DNA from 4 places in the Streptomyces sp. NPDC091972 genome. Region 4 is predicted to be linked to each of the others. Evidence: riboswitches for the same ligand, from Rfam matches in the RefSeq annotation. Region 4 holds a riboswitch; each other region holds the start of a gene.

Region 1 (4,202 bases), on a different contig from region 4:
CGGGACACGTGGAGACGGTCCGTGGCGCGCTGTTCGACCGGCTCACCCCGGAACAGGTGGGGCAGTTGGAGGAGATCTTCACGAGTGTCACCGCGGGACTCCAGGGGGAGGGCGGACCCGCCGAGGAGGTTCCGTGGCGCCGGCGGTCCTCCCCGTCCTGCTCCTGAGGGTGCGTGTGACGAGTGCCATAAAGGCGTTGCTTCAAATTTAAAGCATGAGGTAGGGTCTCGATCAGTAGGACTGCTTCAAAACTGAAGCAGATATGCCCACGGAGCGGAGTACCCGCATGCCCGACCTGCCCGCCGCCACCCAGCGCTCCCGCGTCCACGTCCCGCTGCGCTTCGGGGACGGCTACCGCGTCGACGCCGAGCTCGTCACCTTCCACGGCCTGGCCGACGGGCGGGAGCACCTCGCCGTCGTCCTCGGCGACCCCGCCCCCGGCACCGTCCCGCTGGTGCGGCTGCACTCCGAGTGCCTCACCGGTGACGTCTTCGGCTCCGCCCGCTGCGACTGCGGCCCGCAACTGCGCGAGGCGGTCGAGCGCATAGCCGAGCGCGGCGGCGTCCTGCTCTACCTCCGCCAGGAGGGCCGCGGCATCGGCCTCTACAACAAGCTCGACGCGTACGCCCTCCAGGACCAGGGTCTCGACACCTACGCCGCGAACACCGCGCTGGGCCTGCCCGAGGACGCCCGCGACTACACGGCGGCCGCGCAGATGCTGACCGCCCTGGGCATCGGCGAACTCGACCTGCTCTCCAACAACCCCGACAAGGCGGGTCAGTTGAGGGACCTCGGGATCGGCGTCCACGACCGCGTCCCGACCGGCGTCTTCACCACCGCCCACAACGTCCGCTACCTCCGCGCGAAGGTCCTCCAGACCCAGCACACGCTGCCGCTGGGCGAGTTGACGGAGCTCGGGGTCGGCTGACGGCCGCCCGGGCGGGTGCTCACTCGCCGGAGCCGCCCGCACCGCCCTCGTGGTCCCGCACCCAGTTCCGGTGGGCGCCCGAGCCCTCGCGGCCGGGCGAGAGCCTCAGCACGGTCCCGTCGTCGATCTGCTCCAGGCTCGTCACCACGTAGCGGGAGCCCGTGTGCACCGCCAGCCTGATGCTGCCGTTGCCGAACTCCGTCACCCGCAGCGTCCGGCCGCCGGAGAGCGGGATGTCCCGCTTCCCGATCTCCGCCGGCCGCCCGTCGGCTGCCGTCATGTCCCCTCCTCGTTCCTGTGAGGAGCGCCACGGTACGCCGCTCCGCGCGGCCACCGGGGCCCCTGGAACAACCCTGGCGCGAACCACCTCGCGGATGACGTATGCTGGTCACACAACGACGCGGGGTGGAGCAGCTCGGTAGCTCGCTGGGCTCATAACCCAGAGGTCGCAGGTTCAAATCCTGTCCCCGCTACTGAAGGCTCAGGGCCGGAATCCAGTGAATGGGTTCCGGCCCTGAGTGTTTGTGCGTCCGCGCCCGGCCGGAGGGTTCGCAGCGGCCTTCGTCACGCCGGGTGAGCGGATGGGCGCCCTCCGCATAGCGACTGACACACCGTCAACACCCCTGTGCCGTCTGAGTCGTGGTCAACTCGCCCGTTTTTCACCGTTCATGGGCCGTAAGTCCAGCGGGATTTCGTTAATGATCAAGCGGAACAGCTTGGAATCGGGCCCCCGGGTCTATTAACGTTCGATAACGCAGCGCGGTCGTCCCAGCCGTCACAAGAGACGGCTCCGTGCTCACGCGCCGAATTCCGCAAGGGAACCGGGGAACCACCACCTTGGGGTGAATCGCTCGTAGTCCGCCGTGGCAGCACGGTGGATATACGCGCGTAGGAGACCTTCCTGCTCCGAACCCGTCAGCTAACCCGGTAGGCGAGAAGGAAGGAAAGGAGTGCGCCCACGTGGCGTCCAACCCGCCTGCCCCCGAGGCGCCGTACGTTCCGAGCGACACCCTCGTGTACGGCGGCTACCGTGCCGACGACGAGGCTCCGCTCGGCGAGTGGAACCCGACCGCGGACTCCCTCGCTCCCGTACGAGGCCGGCATCGCGTAGCAAAGCAGCGTGGCGGCGGATTCGCCCGTAGCTCCACCGTCCTGGGCGTCGGCGTCATAGCCGCGGTCAGCGCGGGCGGGATGGCCAGCGCCAACACCGGCAAGCCGCCGGTCTCCATCTCGATGCCGGACCTGCCCAACGTGGGCTCGCTCATCTCGGACGACTCCGACCCGGCCGCCGCCGACACGAGCGCCTTCAGCAGCGTCGGCGCCACCACCGCCGGCACCGCCGAGGGCGCCTCGGACGCCGGTGAGGCACTGCGCTCGCGCATCCTGGCCCAGGCCGAGGTGCAGCAGGACCAGATCGACACCAAGGCCGCCCAGGCCGTCGCGGACGCCGCCCAGAAGGAGGCCGACGCGGCCGCCGCCAAGGCGGAGAAGGAAGCCCAGGAGAAGGCCGCCGCCGCCAAGAAGAAGGCGGAGGAGGAGGCCGCGAAGAAGGCCGAGGCGGAGCGCCTGGCCGAGCTCGCCAAGCAGTACACGCTGCCGACCTCGTCGTACACCATCACCTCGACCTTCGGTCAGGCCGGTTCCCTGTGGTCCTCCGGCTACCACACGGGCCTCGACTTCGCCGCCCCCACGGGCACGCTCATCAAGGCGGTCCACAGCGGCACCATCACGGAGGCCGGCTGGGCCGGCTCCTACGGCTACCGCACGATCCTCACCCTCGACGACGGCACCGAGCTGTGGTTCTGCCACCAGTCCTCGATCAGCGTCAGCGTCGGCCAGAAGGTCGCCACCGGTGACGTCATCGGCCGCGTGGGCGCCACGGGCAACGTGACCGGCGCGCACCTGCACCTGGAGGTCCACCCGGGCGGCTCCGCCGACGGGATCGACCCGATGGCGTGGCTGCGCGGCAAGGGTCTCAACCCCTGACCCTCCCCCGCGAACTCCGACAGCCCTGACGACGTCCCCCCGACGTCAGGGCTGTCGGTGTGTCGGAGCAGCCGACCCCGCTTGTTTGCGAGGACTTTGCGGCCGTGCCGGAAGGCCGGCGTCCGGCACTGGCGTTGACGTATGGCATGACTTCTCTTCGCAAGCTCGGCTCCTCCGGCCTCGAGGTCTTCCCGCTCTCCCTCGGCGGCAACGTGTTCGGCTGGACCGCCGACGAGGCCACCTCGTTCGCCGTCCTCGACGCCTACACCGCGGCCGGCGGCAACTTCCTCGACACGGCCGACTCGTACTCGGCATGGGTGGACGGCAACTCCGGTGGCGAGTCCGAGACCATCATCGGAAAGTGGCTGGCGGCCCGCGGCAACCGCGACGACGTCCTCATCGCCACGAAGGTCAGCCAGCACCCCGACTACCCGGGCCTGAGCGCGGCGAACATCAAGGCGGCGGCGGACGCCTCGCTGCGCCGCCTCGGCACCGACCGCATCGACCTGTACTACACCCACTACGACAAGCCGGAGACACCCGTCGAGGAGATCATCGGCGCGCTGGACGAGCTGGTGAAGGCGGGCAAGGTACGGGCGATCGGAGCCTCCAACATCTCCGCCGCGCGCCTTGCGGAGTCCCTCGACTTCTCCGACCGCGAGGGCCTCGCGCGCTACACCGCCCTCCAGCCCCACTACAACCTCGTCTCGCGGGACACCTACGAGGGCGAACTCCAGGCCGTCGCCTCCCGGCAGGGTCTCGCCGCCGTCCCGTACTTCGCCCTCGCCTCCGGGTTCCTCACCGGCAAGTACCGCGTCGGCGAGACCGTGGAGAGCCGGCGCAGCGCGGGTGCCGCCAAGCACCTGGAGACCGAGCGCGGCCGGAAGGTGCTCGCGGCGCTCGACGACATCGCCGAGTCCCACACCGTCCCGGTCGCCACGGTCGCCCTCGCCTGGCTCGCCGCCCAGCCGACGGTCGCGGCCCCGATCGCGTCCGCCCGCACGGTGGAGCAGCTCCCGGCGCTGCTGAGGGTGGCGGAGCTGACCCTGACGGAGGAGGAGCTGGGGCGCCTGACGGAGGCGTCGGCGTAAGGGGAGGCCGGCCTACGTCCGGTACGGGTTGTACGCGGGGTAGGGCACCGCGTGCGCCGGGTGGACCGGGTGCGCCTGCTGGGCGGGGTGGGGCGGGTGGCCGTACACCCCGTACACCGGCCAGGGCGGCGCGGCCACCGGTACCGGGGGTGCCGTCGTCCGGGCCGCGTGGTCCAGGGCGGGGCGGGCCACGTCCC
Region 2 (4,202 bases), on a different contig from region 4:
TCCTGGGCCAATGAGTTGTCCACAGGGCCGGTAATGACTTGTCCACAGCCATTGCAGCCAGGGCCGTCCGCCCTTGATGATGTTGGGGCCTGAGCGCCCCTGTTGGCACCTGTTCGGATCTGTGAGGAAGCACCATGCTGGAGATCGCCGAGAACGGCCGTACGTGGATTCTGTCCGGGCCGGCCAGCAGTTACGCCCTGCACCTCACCGCCGAGGACGAGCTGCTGCACCTGCACTGGGGGCCGAGGATCGCCCTGGCCGACGCCGAGGCCCTCGCCGTGAGTCCGCTGCCCGAGTACTGGCCCTTCGAGTCCCCGCTGGACGGCCGCGAGGAGTACCCCGTCGAGGGCGGTCCCCGCTTCACCCGACCCGCCCTGTCCGTCCGCACCGACGAGCGGCGCGGCACCGAGTGGAGCTTCGAGGCGTACGACACCGAGGGCGACGAGCTGCGGCTGCGGTTCCGCGACGGCGGACTCACCGTCACGCTGCACTACCGGATGCGCGACGACGTCCTGGAGCGCTGGGTGACCCTCGACAACCAGGGCCCGGCCCCGGTCGAGCTGCTGCGCGCCGACTCCGCCACCTGGACCCTGCCCGACCGCGAGGACGGCTGGCGGCTCTCCCAGCTGCACGGCCGCTGGGCCGCCGAGTCCCTGCTCACCCGAACCCCCCTCACCTACGGCGAGAAGGTCATCGGCAGCCGTCGCGGCCACACCGGGCACCAGCACCTGCCGTGGGTCGCGCTCGACACCGACGCCACCGAGGAGCGGGGCGAGGTCTACGGCGTCGCCCTCGGCTGGTCGGGTTCCTGGCGCATCGCCGTGGCGCAACTGCCCGACGCGCGCGTGCAGATCACCGGCGGCGCCGGACACGACGACTCGGGGCTGCTCCGGCTGGCGGCCGGGGAGTCCTTCACGACGCCCGTCTTCGCGGGCCTCTGGAGCGACGCCGGCCACGGCGGCGCGAGCCGCGCCTGGCACGCCTACCAGCGGGCGTACGTCATCCCGGACGCGGACCAGGACCGGCCCGTGCTGTTCAACTCCTGGGAGGCCACGAACTTCGACATCTCCGAGGAGCAGCAGGGCACCCTCGCCCGGCGGGCCGCGGCGATCGGTGTCGAGCTGTTCGTGGTCGACGACGGCTGGTTCGGCGCCCGCACCAGCGACCGGGCCGGCCTCGGCGACTGGGTGCCCAACCCCGACCGGTTCCCCTCCGGCCTCAAGCCGCTCGGTGACCAGGTGCACGCGCTCGGCATGCAGTTCGGCATCTGGGTCGAGCCGGAGATGATCAACCCGGACAGTGAGCTGTACCGCGCCCACCCGGACTGGGTGCAGTTCCAGACAGGACGAAAGCGGACGGAGTTCCGCAACCAGCTCGTGCTGAACCTCGCGCGCGAGGACGTCCAGGAGTACCTCTGGGAGCAGCTCGACACCCTGCTCTCCTCGGCCCCGATCGACTACGTGAAGTGGGACTTCAACCGCTGCTTCACCGATGCGGGCTGGCCAGGCGACGCCTACCCGCAGCGCCTGTGGGTCGACCATGTGCGCGGCTTCTACGCCCTCCTGGACCGGTTGCGGGAGGCCCACCCGGGCGTGGCCTTCGAGTCCTGCTCCGGGGGTGGCGGCCGGATCGACCTCGGGGTGCTCAGCCGCACCGACCAGGTGTGGACCTCGGACAACACCGACCCCCTGGACCGGCTCGCCATCCAGCACGGCTTCAGCCAGATCCATCCCGCGCGAGTGATGGCCGCCTGGGTCACCGACAGCCCCAACACCCAGCTCAACGGCAGGGTGAGCTCGCTGCGGTTCCGGTTCGTGAGCGCCATGGCCGGAGTGCTGGGAGTCGGCGGGGACCTCACGGAGTGGACCGACGAGGAGCTTGCCGAAGCCCGTCGGTGGGTGGACCTCTACAAGGAGATCCGGCCCGTGGTGCAGCGCGGCGACCTCCACCGCCTGCGGCCTCCGAGGGGCGGGCTGAGCGCGGTGCAGTACGTCCTCGGGGACGAGACCGTCGTTCTCGCCTGGCTCCAGGCGCAGTCGTACGGCGAGCCCGTCCCCGCGCTGCGGCTGCGCGGACTGGACCCGACAGCGACGTATGAATGCCTCGAAACGGGTGAAGTGCACCGAGGGGGCGTACTGCTGCATCACGGACTTCGTACCGGTTTGCGCGGAGATCTCGATGCGGCTGTTATCCGGCTGCGCCTCATCTAGGGCATCTGTCCTGTTTGGTGCTTTGCGCCCAACTCCGCTCAGGATGAGGGGCCCTGTGAATTCGTGGCGTGAGCAGCGTCATATCCGTGACGGTGCGTCGCGCGTCATGTTCACGTAATTCATGGGCCCCTCAAGGGGATTTGGCTGGGTGAAGGGTGCCCTATTCACGCAGGGTGACCGGTAATTCCCATGAGGGATCAACGGAAACGCCCGCACGGGCAACCCCTCACTTGTCCCTTTGCGTCTTGCTCGTTTACGTTCGCCACCGATCCGGTCGGACGCCCAATCCTGCCGCCGAACGGATTCCGCACATCCACTCACCCGTGTACGGCAGGAGCGGGGGACCCACAGGCACAACCGCCTGTTCCGGTCTCCGGAACAGGCTAGGGGTCAAGTCGCGTCTCGGCGCGGCCGAGCATCTCCAGCTCGCACCCGACAGCTCACCTCGCAGGCGCCGGAGAGGAATTCGTCATGCCCGCGAAGGGTAAGCACCGCCGTCCGAAGTCCCAGCGCTTCGCCCGCTCGATCGCCGTCGCCGGAACCGGGGGCGCCGCGCTCGCCCTCCCGCTCATGGGGGCCACCGGAGCGCACGCCGCGCCTTCCCAGTCCGTTTCGGAAAAGGCCGTTCAGTCGCTTCCGGTCACGCAGAAGTCCGTTGAAAAGACGGCCGCGAAGAAGGACAGCGCGAAGACCGCGACCGTGCGCACCTATTCGGTGCGGGTCGGCGACTATCTCTCGAAGATCGCCGACGAGCAGCACGTCAGTGGTGGCTGGAAGAAGCTGTACGCCGAAAATCGTGAGGCCGTCGGTGACGACCCGTCGCTGATCCACCCCGGTCTGAAGCTCTCGATCGGCAAGAAGGCCAAGACGGGCGCCACGAAGTCCCAGTCGTCCTCTTCGTCTTCCTCGGCGAAGACCGAGAAGGCGAAGACCCAGAAGGCGGAGGCGAAGAAGTCCTCGTCCGCCAAGCCTGCGACCGCCACCCAGAGCACCCGGAGTGCGACCACCGCCGGCGGCTTCACGCTTCCGGTCAGCGGTGCCACCGTCGGCACCGGGTACCGCGTCTCGGGCAGCATGTGGTCCAGCGGCTACCACACCGGCGTCGACTTCGTCGTCCCGACCGGCACCTCCCTCAAGGCCGTGGGCGCGGGCACCGTCGTCTCCGCGGGCTGGGGCGGCGCCTACGGCAACCAGGTCGTCATCAAGCTGGCCGACGGCTACTACGCGCAGTACGCCCACCTGTCCCAGCTCTCCGTCTCGGCCGGCCAGGCCGTGACCGCGGGCCAGCAGATCGGCCTCTCGGGGGCGACCGGCAACGTGACCGGCCCGCACCTGCACTTCGAGATCCGCACCACGCCGGACTACGGCTCCGACGTGGACCCGGTCGCCTACCTCCGTTCGAAGGGCGTCGCCGTCGGCTGACGACGCCTCATGTGCCACCGAAGGCCGGACCCCGATCCCCGGGTCCGGCCTTCGGTGTGTGCGGGGAGAGCGCTGCGGCTGTACCGGCCTGCGGTTTCATGATCGCTTCGTTGCGTTCTTGTGGCGGGCGCGCTCGGGGCGTCGACAGGCGGGGGAGGGGCGGGGCACAGTGAACTCCATTGCCGCGCAAGCGCTTTCTGGGGATCCAGTCCCTGCACGAAAGGACCGTCCGCCATGACGACCACGCGTAGAGCCTTCGGAGCCCTCGCCGCCGGTGCCGCCCTGGCGGCCCTCGCCCCCGCGGCCCCCGCGAGCGCCGCGGGTGCCGCGCCTCGCCACCGCCGCCTCCTCGCCCATGACGACTTCCGGCACGGCCTCGCCCGCTGGGCCGTGGAACTGGAGCAGGGCGGCACGGTCACCGCGCGGCGCGGGATCCTGGAGGTCGACGTGCCGGCCGGTGCGACGATCTGGTTCCGGCAGCCGCTCGAAGGGCCGTACGTCCTGGAGTACACCGCCACGCCCGTGTCCGCGGGCGGGGTCAACGACCGGGTGTCCGACCTGAACAACTTC
Region 3 (4,202 bases), on a different contig from region 4:
CACCAGGGCGAGCAGCGCGGCCCGGCCGGTCAGCCGGGAGCGGCGGGCCTGCCGTCTGGTCTGGGAGCGGTAGACACGGGCCGCGGTCTGCTCGCCGAGCAGCCTGATCCTCGTCGTCGTGGAGAAACGGTCCCGGTCCTTCACGGCCATCGGCTCTCCGCCTCCCCTTCTACGTGCGTACGTCCCCGCACACGGTACGGGACCGGTACGGGGACGTACGTACGACTGGCTAAGGCTTGACCCCGGAAGGGCCAGCCGGTGTCAGCCCTTGAAGCGCGGGAACGCGCTGCGGCCGGCGTAGACCGCGGCGTCGTCGAGGATCTCCTCGATGCGCAGGAGCTGGTTGTACTTGGCGACGCGCTCGGAGCGGGCCGGGGCGCCGGTCTTGATCTGGCCGCAGTTGGTGGCGACGGCCAGGTCGGCGATGGTGACGTCCTCGGTCTCGCCGGAGCGGTGGGACATCATGCACTTGAAGCCGCTGCGCTGGGCGAGCTCGACGGCGTCGAGGGTCTCGGTGAGCGAGCCGATCTGGTTCACCTTGACGAGCAGCGCGTTGGCGGCGCCGTCCTCGATGCCGCGGGCCAGGCGCTCCGGGTTGGTGACGAAGAGGTCGTCGCCGACGATCTGGACCTTGTCGCCCAGCTTGTCGGTGAGGACCTTCCAGCCGGCCCAGTCGTCCTCGAACAGCGGGTCCTCGATGGAGACGAGCGGGTAGGCCGCCACGAGCTCCTCGTAGTATTCCGTCATCTCGGCGGCCGAGCGGTCCTTGCCCTCGAACTGGTACTTGCCGTCCTTGTAGAACTCGGAGGCGGCGACGTCGAGCGCCAGGGCGACCTGCTCGCCGGGGATGTAACCGGCTTCCTTGATCGCCTCGAGGATGAGGTCCAGGGCGGCGCGGTTGGACTCCAGGTTCGGCGCGAAGCCGCCCTCGTCGCCGAGGCCGGTGGACAGGCCCTTGCTCTTCAGGACCTTCTTGAGGGTGTGGTAGACCTCGGTGCCCCAGCGCAGCGCCTCGGAGAAGGACTCCGCGCCGATCGGGGCGATCATGAACTCCTGGATGTCCACGTTGGAGTCGGCGTGCGAGCCGCCGTTCAGGATGTTCATCATCGGCACCGGCAGCAGGTGCGCGTTCGGGCCGCCCAGGTAGCGGAAGAGCGGGAGGTCGCTGGCCTCGGAGGCGGCGTGGGCGACGGCGAGGGAGACGCCGAGGATGGCGTTGGCGCCGAGCGAGCCCTTGTTGTCGGTGGCGTCCAGGTCGAACATCGCCTGGTCGATCAGACGCTGCTCGGTGGCGTCGTAGCCGACGAGCTCCGGGCCGATCTGCTCGATGACCGCGAGGACGGCCTTCTCGACACCCTTGCCCTGGTAGCGGTTCGGGTCACCGTCACGCAGCTCGATGGCCTCGAAGGCGCCCGTGGAGGCGCCGGACGGGACGGCGGCACGACCGGTGCTGCCGTCGTCGAGGCCGACCTCGACCTCGACCGTGGGGTTGCCTCGGGAGTCCAGGATTTCCCGGGCTACGACGACGTCGATGGACGGCACGAGCATCTCCTTCTTGGGATGTGACACGGTCCGCCGGGACCGCGGTGGGTTCTGCGAGACCGAGCCTAACCGGCTCCGGGGGATCGGCCACCGTGTGGACCGACCCATGGACAGAACCGAGAGTAAATTGTTTCCGAACTGAACAAAGACGGGCCGGCACCCGCGCATGAAAAGGCCCCGCCCCGGTGCGTACGGGGGAACACGCACCGGAGCGGGGAGCCCGTGGGGACGGGGGGGTGACCCTCACGAGGTCTTCAGTATGAGGACCACGCCTGTGAGGGCACTGTGGTTCAGCGAGGTGTCACTTCAGGTGGAGCTGCTGGCCCGGGAAGATGAAGTCGGCATCGTCGATGATGTCCTTGTTCAGCTTGAACAGCTTCTGCCAGCCGCCCTTGACCTTGTGCTTCTCGGCGATCGAGCTGAGGGTGTCACCCTTGACGACCTTGTACTCGCCGTCGCCCTTCTTGACCTTCTTGCCGGTCGGCGTGGTGACGGTCTTCTTGGCGGCCGGACGGTCGGAGGAGCGGGAGGCGCTCTGCTCCTCGGTCGAACGGGTGCTGGTGCCCGAGTTCGAGGAGCCGGCGGAGGACGAGCTGCCGCCACCGTTGTAGGCGGCGCTGGACAGGCCCGTGCCGCAGACCGGCCAGGCACCCTTGCCCTGGGAGGCGAGGACCTTCTCGGCGACGGCGATCTGCTGGGCCTTGCTGGCCTGGTTGGCCTGCGCGGCGTACTGCGTGCCGCCGTACGCGGCCCAGGTGGAGGCGGAGAACTGCAGACCGCCGTAGTAGCCGTTGCCGGTGTTGATGGACCAGTTGCCGCCGGACTCGCACTGGGCGACGGCGTCCCACTCGGAGGCGGTGGCGGCGGAGGCGTTGCCCGCGGCCATCAGCGGGGCGGCGATGGCGACACCGGTGACGCCGGCGAGCGCGGCGGCGCGGGTGGCCTTGGACGGACGACGGTGCTTGCCCTTGCCGGAAAACAGCATGGATCGATCCCCTCACCGACGCCTGCGAGGTGAGCTGTCGGGTTCGGGCCGGTTGAGTTGCCCGGTCGCGCCCGGCGCCTTGCGGCTCCTAGCGCGACTTCACCCCTAGCCGGTCCAGCGTGAACTGCTGGGTCCGGCACTTACCTTGGGTCCCCCGCTCCTGCCTACGGCGCTTGACGCGACGACTGTTCCCGTACGGCCGCTGGCAGGATTCGGCGTTGCGGCAGACGGGGCTCGGGTTGCCGAGCGGTCACGACCGTAGACATGCGTTCGGCGGAATTTCAAAGACGATCAGGGCTTCTGAGACTCATCCCACACTTTCACCAAAGTGGACATTCAGTGCGAAGTGTGACGTGAACTCCCGCTGTTTTTCAGGTCTTTTCGACCCTATTCAGCCCCTGTGTCGAGCGTCTGACCGGCAACGATGTTGCTCGGGTCGGTCCCGATGCGGTCCTTGTTCTCCGCGTAGAGGGCGCGCCATCCGCCGTCGAGACCAAGGGAGTCGGCGATGGAGACGAGGGAGTCGCCCTCCTGGACCGTGTAGGTGGCGGCGGCATGCCGGCCGGCCGTGGGGGAGGCCGCGCTCTTCGTCACACTCTCCTCGGCACTGTCGCCGCGATGCTTGCCGGAACCCAGGGCACCCACGTCCACGAGGGCCGAAGAGCCGCCCTCCTGCCATGACTTGTCCGCTTCATCCTCTTCTGCGCTCACCACGGGCGAGCTGTCGGACGGCTGCGCGTCCCGCTGTGCGGAACCCTCGGATACCGAAGAGTTCTTTTTGTCCGGCTTGGCGGAACTGTCATCGCCGGAGGGAGTGGCCGAGGGCGAGGGCGTCCCGGACGATCCGTCCAGCGCGTCGAGCAGACCGGAGGACTTCTCGGAACCCGACGAGTCGGAGGAACCGGACGAAGAGGAGGAACCTTCGGAACTGGACGAGCCGGACGATCCGGATGAGTTGGACGCCGAGGCGGAGGGCGTGCCGCTTCCCACGCCCGTGTCGACGTCGGCCGAACTCGCGTCCTTGCTGAGACCGCCGAGCAGCCCGCAGGTCGGCCAGGCGGCGATGCCCTGGTCCGCGAGCAGCTTCTCGGCCACGGCTATCTGCTGGTTGCGGCTGGCCAGGTCCGCGGTCTCGGCGTACTCGAGGCCGCCGTACTTCTCCCAGTTCTCCTGGGACATCTGAAGGCCGCCGTAGAAGCCGTTGCCGTCGTTCGCGCTCCAGGAGCCACCGCTCTCGCACTCCGCGACCCGGTCCCACGTGGTGCCGGTGGCGGCGCTCGCCCCGGTCGCCCCGAGCAGTGGGATCGCGATGGCGGATCCCGTCACACCGGCCGCCACGAGGAGAGCCGGAGCCTGACGGGGGCGACGGTGACGACCGTTCCCGGAGAGCATGGAGGGACCTTTCCCGAGACAGCAAGTACCCGCGCGGCAGTGGTACGGGGACCGCGCTGGTCCGTGAACGTATAGGGATTCGATCACTTGTCACAAGTTAATGCCGCGTAGATCACGTGAAGATCACAGACTTGAGGGCGTGTCATGTTTACGCGGCATCCTCCCGGGATACCCCGGACCCCTCGGTCGATTACCGGACGGGCGTGAACTCCACGGGCAAAGTACGCAGTCCACGCATGATGAGTCCGCCACGCCAGCGCAAATCAGCCGAATCCACCGCGAG
Region 4 (4,202 bases):
CCTGGACGCCGAACCCGCCGGCCTGGACGGCGTCGCCACGATCATGGCCCGCGCCTTCTCCGAGGGCACCGACAAGCACTCGGCCGAGGAGTTCGCCGCCGAGCTGGAGCGCTGCGGAGCCACCCTCGACGCGCACGCCGACCACCCGGGCGTCCGCCTCAGCCTCGAAGTGCCGGCCTCCCGCCTCGCCAAGGCGCTCGGTCTGCTGGCCGACGCGCTCAGGGCGCCCGCGTTCGCGGACAGCGAGGTCGAGCGGCTCGTCCGCAACCGCCTCGACGAGATCCCGCATGAGCTGGCCAACCCGTCCCGCCGTGCCGCCAAGGAGCTCTCCAAGGAGCTGTTCCCGGCGGACTCGCGCATGTCGCGCCCGCGCCAGGGCACCGAGGAGACCGTCGGGAACATCGACTCCGCGGCCGTACGCGCCTTCTACGAGAAGCACGTGCGGCCCGCCACCGCGACCGCCGTGGTCGTCGGCGACCTCACCGGCATCGACCTGGACGCGCTGCTCGCCGACACGCTCGGTGCCTGGACCGGTTCCCCGGCCCAGCCGCGGCCCGTGCCGCCGGTGACCGCCGACGACACCGGCCGCGTCGTGATCGTGGACCGCCCCGGAGCCGTCCAGACCCAGCTCCTGATCGGCCGTATCGGCGCCGACCGGCACGCACGCGTGTGGCCCGCGCAGGTGCTCGGCACGTACTGCCTCGGCGGCACCCTCACCTCCCGCCTTGACCGCGTCCTGCGCGAGGAGAAGGGCTACACCTACGGCGTACGGGCGTTCGGCCAGGTCCTCCGGTCCGCGCCGGACGGCTCGGGCGCCGCGATGCTCGCCATCAGCGGCTCCGTCGACACCCCGAACACCGGTCCCGCCCTGGACGACCTGTGGAAGGTGCTGCGCACGCTCGCCGAGGGCGGCCTCACCGACGCCGAGCGCGACGTCGCCGTGCAGAACCTCGTGGGTGTGGCACCGCTCAAGTACGAGACGGCCGCGGCCGTGGCGAGCACGCTGGCCGACCAGGTCGAGCAGCACCTGCCCGACGACTACCAGGCGACCCTGTACCAGCAGCTCGCCGCGACCGGCACCGTGGAGGCCACCGCGGCCGTCGTGAACGCCTTCCCGGTGGACCGGCTGGTGACGGTCCTGGTCGGCGACGCGGCGGCCATCAAGGAGCCCGTCGAGGCCCTCGGTATCGGCGAGGTCAAGGTCGTCAGCGCCGAGTAGCCGAGCACCGGCACGGGCGTGGAGGGGCCCTGGTGACGGCGGCGTCACCAGGGCCCCTTGATGTCCGAATTGGGTGGGAGGTTGCCTGTCTGCCCTGTGGGATGCGCTACAAACACCCTGATCCGTTTGGGTCCTGAAAGCCGCCCCGCTTAGCGTCTTGCGGGCTGTCCGTCAGGCACTGCGCCGCGCCCGCGGCACCGGACAGTCATCGCCGAGTCCCCGTACGGCGCGAGCCAGGGGAGCCGGGGACCCACACCACGTCCCTGGGGTGAATCGGACGCCCACGCGACCGCGAGGGGGTCCGTAGGAGACCTTCCTGCTCCGAACCCGTCAGCTAACCCGGTAGGCGAGAAGGAAGGAAAGGACCAGCCACCACATGGCGTTCACCTGCGCCACCGGGAAGCACCGCCGTCCCAGCCGCATGAAGCGCACCACCGCCCGCGCCGCGGGCGTCGCCGCCCTCGCCACCACCGGCGTCATCGGCACCATCGCCGCCCCGGCGCTCGCCGCCGAGAACTCCGTCGAGCAGACCGGCCTCATGCCCGTCGTCTCCGTCGGCGACTCCCTCGCGGACCAGCTCGACGCCCAGGCCGAGGCCCAGGCGCAGGCCGCCGCGCAGAAGAAGGCGGAGGCGGAGGCCAAGCGCAAGGCCGAGGCGCGTGCCAAGGAGATCCGCGAGGCCAAGGAGCGCGCCGCCCGCGAGGCCGAGCGCAAGCGCCTCAACGCCTTCGTCGCCCCGATCTCCGGCTCCTACGTCTCCACCGGCTACAAGAGCGGCGGCTCCATCTGGTCCTCCGGCAGCCACACCGGTATCGACTTCCACGCCGCCAGCGGCACCTCCGTGCACGCGGTCGGCCGCGGCACGGTCGTCGAGGCCGGCTGGGGCGGGGCGTACGGCAACAACGTCGTGATCAGGATGGCCGACGGCACGTACACCCAGTACGGCCACCTGTCGTCCATCGGCGTCTCGGTCGGCCAGTCCGTCACTCCCGGTCAGCAGATCGGCCTCTCCGGCGCGACCGGCAACGTCACCGGCCCGCACCTGCACTTCGAGGCACGCACCAGCCCCGAGTACGGCTCGGACATCGACCCCGTCGCCTACCTGCGCTCGCACGGCGTCGACGTCTGACGATCGCCCCGCGGCCTCCGCGAGAACCCCGGCTCCCCGAGCCGGGGTTTCGTCGTTTCCGGCACCCCGTTGTCCAAAAAATATCCCTGGATTCCGGTCCGCCGTCGGAAATTCCCGCTCATTGCAATAGAGTCACTGAACACACGTCAATCGGCGACGTTTCACGGGGATTAAGACGGAGGTCGGACATGCGTATTCCGGCGCACTCGGTATGCACGGCGATCCGGGACGACATCGTCGCCGGTGTCCACGCGCGCGGGAGCCGGCTCACCGAGGAACTGCTCGCCCGCCGCTACGGCGTCTCCCGGGTCCCCGTCCGTGAGGCCCTGCGCACGCTGGAGGCCGAGGGCTTCGTGGTGACCCGGCGGCACGCGGGCGCGTGCGTCGCCGAACCGACCGAGCAGGAGGGCGCCGACCTCCTGGAGATGCGCATGCTCCTCGAACCGCTGGGCGCCTCCCGGGCCGCCCAGCGGCGCACCGAGGCCCATCTGAAGGTGCTGCGCGGCCTGGTCAGGCTGGGCCAGGAGCGGGCCAGGCGGGGCAACAGCGACGATCTGCGCTCCTTGGGGGGCTGGTTCCACGAGACGCTCGCGCAGGCCACCGGCAGCCCGGCGCTGACCTCGCTGCTGACCCAGTTGCGGCACAAGATCGCCTGGATGTACGTCGTGGACGCGCCGGCCGACCCCGTGGAGTCCTGGGCGGAGCACGGCGCGATCGTGGACGCGGTGGCCCGCGGGGACGGCGAACGGGCGCGTGCGATCACGGCGCTGCACACCGAGCGCTCGGGCGCGGCGCACCGGCTGCGGTTCACCTCAGGACAGGACCGCGCGGACCGTGTGAGGAGTTCGCAACATCCCGTAAACGTGACGGGTGTGCGGCATTAACACGGGCACCGTATACAAAGAGGGAGTAATTCGCGGGGGCTCTTTCCGCTGCCCGTAAAAGGATAAAGCGAAGGGCCCGCCCGATAATTCGGACGAGCCCTTGCCTGCTTTTCAGGACACCCGTGCTCAGACGGTCTCGGGAAGTTCCTCGAGTCCCTCGGCGACCAGCTTCGCGAGCCGGTCGAGAGCCGCGTCCGCGCCCTCGGCGTCGGAGGCGAGGACGACCTCCTCGCCGCCCTGGGCGCCCAGGCCGAGAACGGCCAGCATGGAGGCCGCGTTGACGGGGTTGCCGTCGGCCTTGGCGATCGTCACCGGGATGCCTGCGGCCGTGGCGGCCCGGACGAAGATGGAAGCGGGGCGGGCGTGGAGGCCCTCGGCCCAGCCGACGTTGACGCGGCGCTCAGCCATGTGATGCTGCCCTTCGGTGTTCAGGGTTGTCTAGACCAGTTTCCCACACGTGAAGCGTCTCCCGGGAGGGCGTGCAGCCTCCCGGGGTGAGACGTCGGACCGCGGCCTCGGCCCGACTTCCGTCCTTGTGCGCTCTCGCGCGTTCTCCACAGACTGCCTCGCGCCGTTGTCGTACGCGAGCCGTACTCTGGGGCCCATGCAGAGCGCGTCGGACCGGCACGAGTACCCCGCCCACTGGGAGGCCGACGTGGTGCTGCGCGACGGCGGCACCGCGCGCATCAGGCCCATCACCGTCGACGACGCCGATCGCCTGGTCAGCTTCTACGAGCAGGTCTCGGACGAGTCGAAGTACTACCGCTTCTTCGCGCCCTACCCACGCCTGTCCGCCAAGGACGTCCACCGCTTCACGCACCACGACTTTGTGGACCGGGTGGGACTCGCCGCCACCATCGGCGGCGAGTTCATCGCCACCGTACGCTACGACCGCATCGGCGCCGACGGCATGCCCGCGTCCGCCCCCGCCGACGAGGCCGAGGTCGCCTTCCTCGTGCAGGACGCCCAC

The links. A riboswitch is a leader RNA that binds a small molecule or an ion and turns the genes downstream of it on or off. The one in region 4 is predicted to bind cyclic di-AMP.
Positions count from the first base shown of each region.
Region 1: it holds a riboswitch for cyclic di-AMP, as region 4 does, so the genes downstream of both, ACIQJT_RS39005 (M23 family metallopeptidase) here and ACIQJT_RS31280 (M23 family metallopeptidase) in region 4, are expected to answer to the same signal.
Region 2: it holds a riboswitch for cyclic di-AMP, as region 4 does, so the genes downstream of both, ACIQJT_RS00975 (peptidoglycan DD-metalloendopeptidase family protein) here and ACIQJT_RS31280 (M23 family metallopeptidase) in region 4, are expected to answer to the same signal.
Region 3: it holds a riboswitch for cyclic di-AMP, as region 4 does, so the genes downstream of both, ACIQJT_RS36220 (transglycosylase family protein) here and ACIQJT_RS31280 (M23 family metallopeptidase) in region 4, are expected to answer to the same signal.

Region 1 is NZ_JBIVSV010000020.1:20,424-24,625, reverse strand. It holds gene ACIQJT_RS39025 (MarR family transcriptional regulator) at 1-167, shown strand, start outside; gene ribA (GTP cyclohydrolase II) at 287-928, shown strand; gene ACIQJT_RS39015 (hypothetical protein) at 948-1,208, opposite strand; tRNA gene ACIQJT_RS39010 (tRNA-Met) at 1,328-1,401, shown strand; cyclic di-AMP (ydaO/yuaA leader) riboswitch at 1,720-1,877, shown strand; gene ACIQJT_RS39005 (M23 family metallopeptidase) at 1,889-2,914, shown strand; gene ACIQJT_RS39000 (aldo/keto reductase) at 3,061-4,005, shown strand; gene ACIQJT_RS38995 (PrsW family intramembrane metalloprotease) at 4,018-4,202, opposite strand, start outside.
Region 2 is NZ_JBIVSV010000001.1:216,186-220,387, forward strand. It holds gene ACIQJT_RS00970 (alpha-galactosidase) at 135-2,210, shown strand; cyclic di-AMP (ydaO/yuaA leader) riboswitch at 2,507-2,677, shown strand; gene ACIQJT_RS00975 (peptidoglycan DD-metalloendopeptidase family protein) at 2,682-3,632, shown strand; gene ACIQJT_RS00980 (DUF6250 domain-containing protein) at 3,867-4,202, shown strand, end outside.
Region 3 is NZ_JBIVSV010000016.1:103,831-108,032, forward strand. It holds gene ACIQJT_RS36210 (septum formation initiator family protein) at 1-150, opposite strand, end outside; gene eno (phosphopyruvate hydratase) at 262-1,548, opposite strand; gene ACIQJT_RS36220 (transglycosylase family protein) at 1,844-2,527, opposite strand; cyclic di-AMP (ydaO/yuaA leader) riboswitch at 2,532-2,709, opposite strand; gene ACIQJT_RS36225 (transglycosylase family protein) at 2,915-3,919, opposite strand; gene ACIQJT_RS36230 (cytochrome P450) at 4,110-4,202, opposite strand, start outside.
Region 4 is NZ_JBIVSV010000012.1:193,730-197,931, reverse strand. It holds gene ACIQJT_RS31285 (pitrilysin family protein) at 1-1,219, shown strand, start outside; cyclic di-AMP (ydaO/yuaA leader) riboswitch at 1,419-1,582, shown strand; gene ACIQJT_RS31280 (M23 family metallopeptidase) at 1,596-2,348, shown strand; gene ACIQJT_RS31275 (GntR family transcriptional regulator) at 2,537-3,232, shown strand; gene ACIQJT_RS31270 (HPr family phosphocarrier protein) at 3,359-3,640, opposite strand; gene ACIQJT_RS31265 (GNAT family N-acetyltransferase) at 3,837-4,202, shown strand, end outside.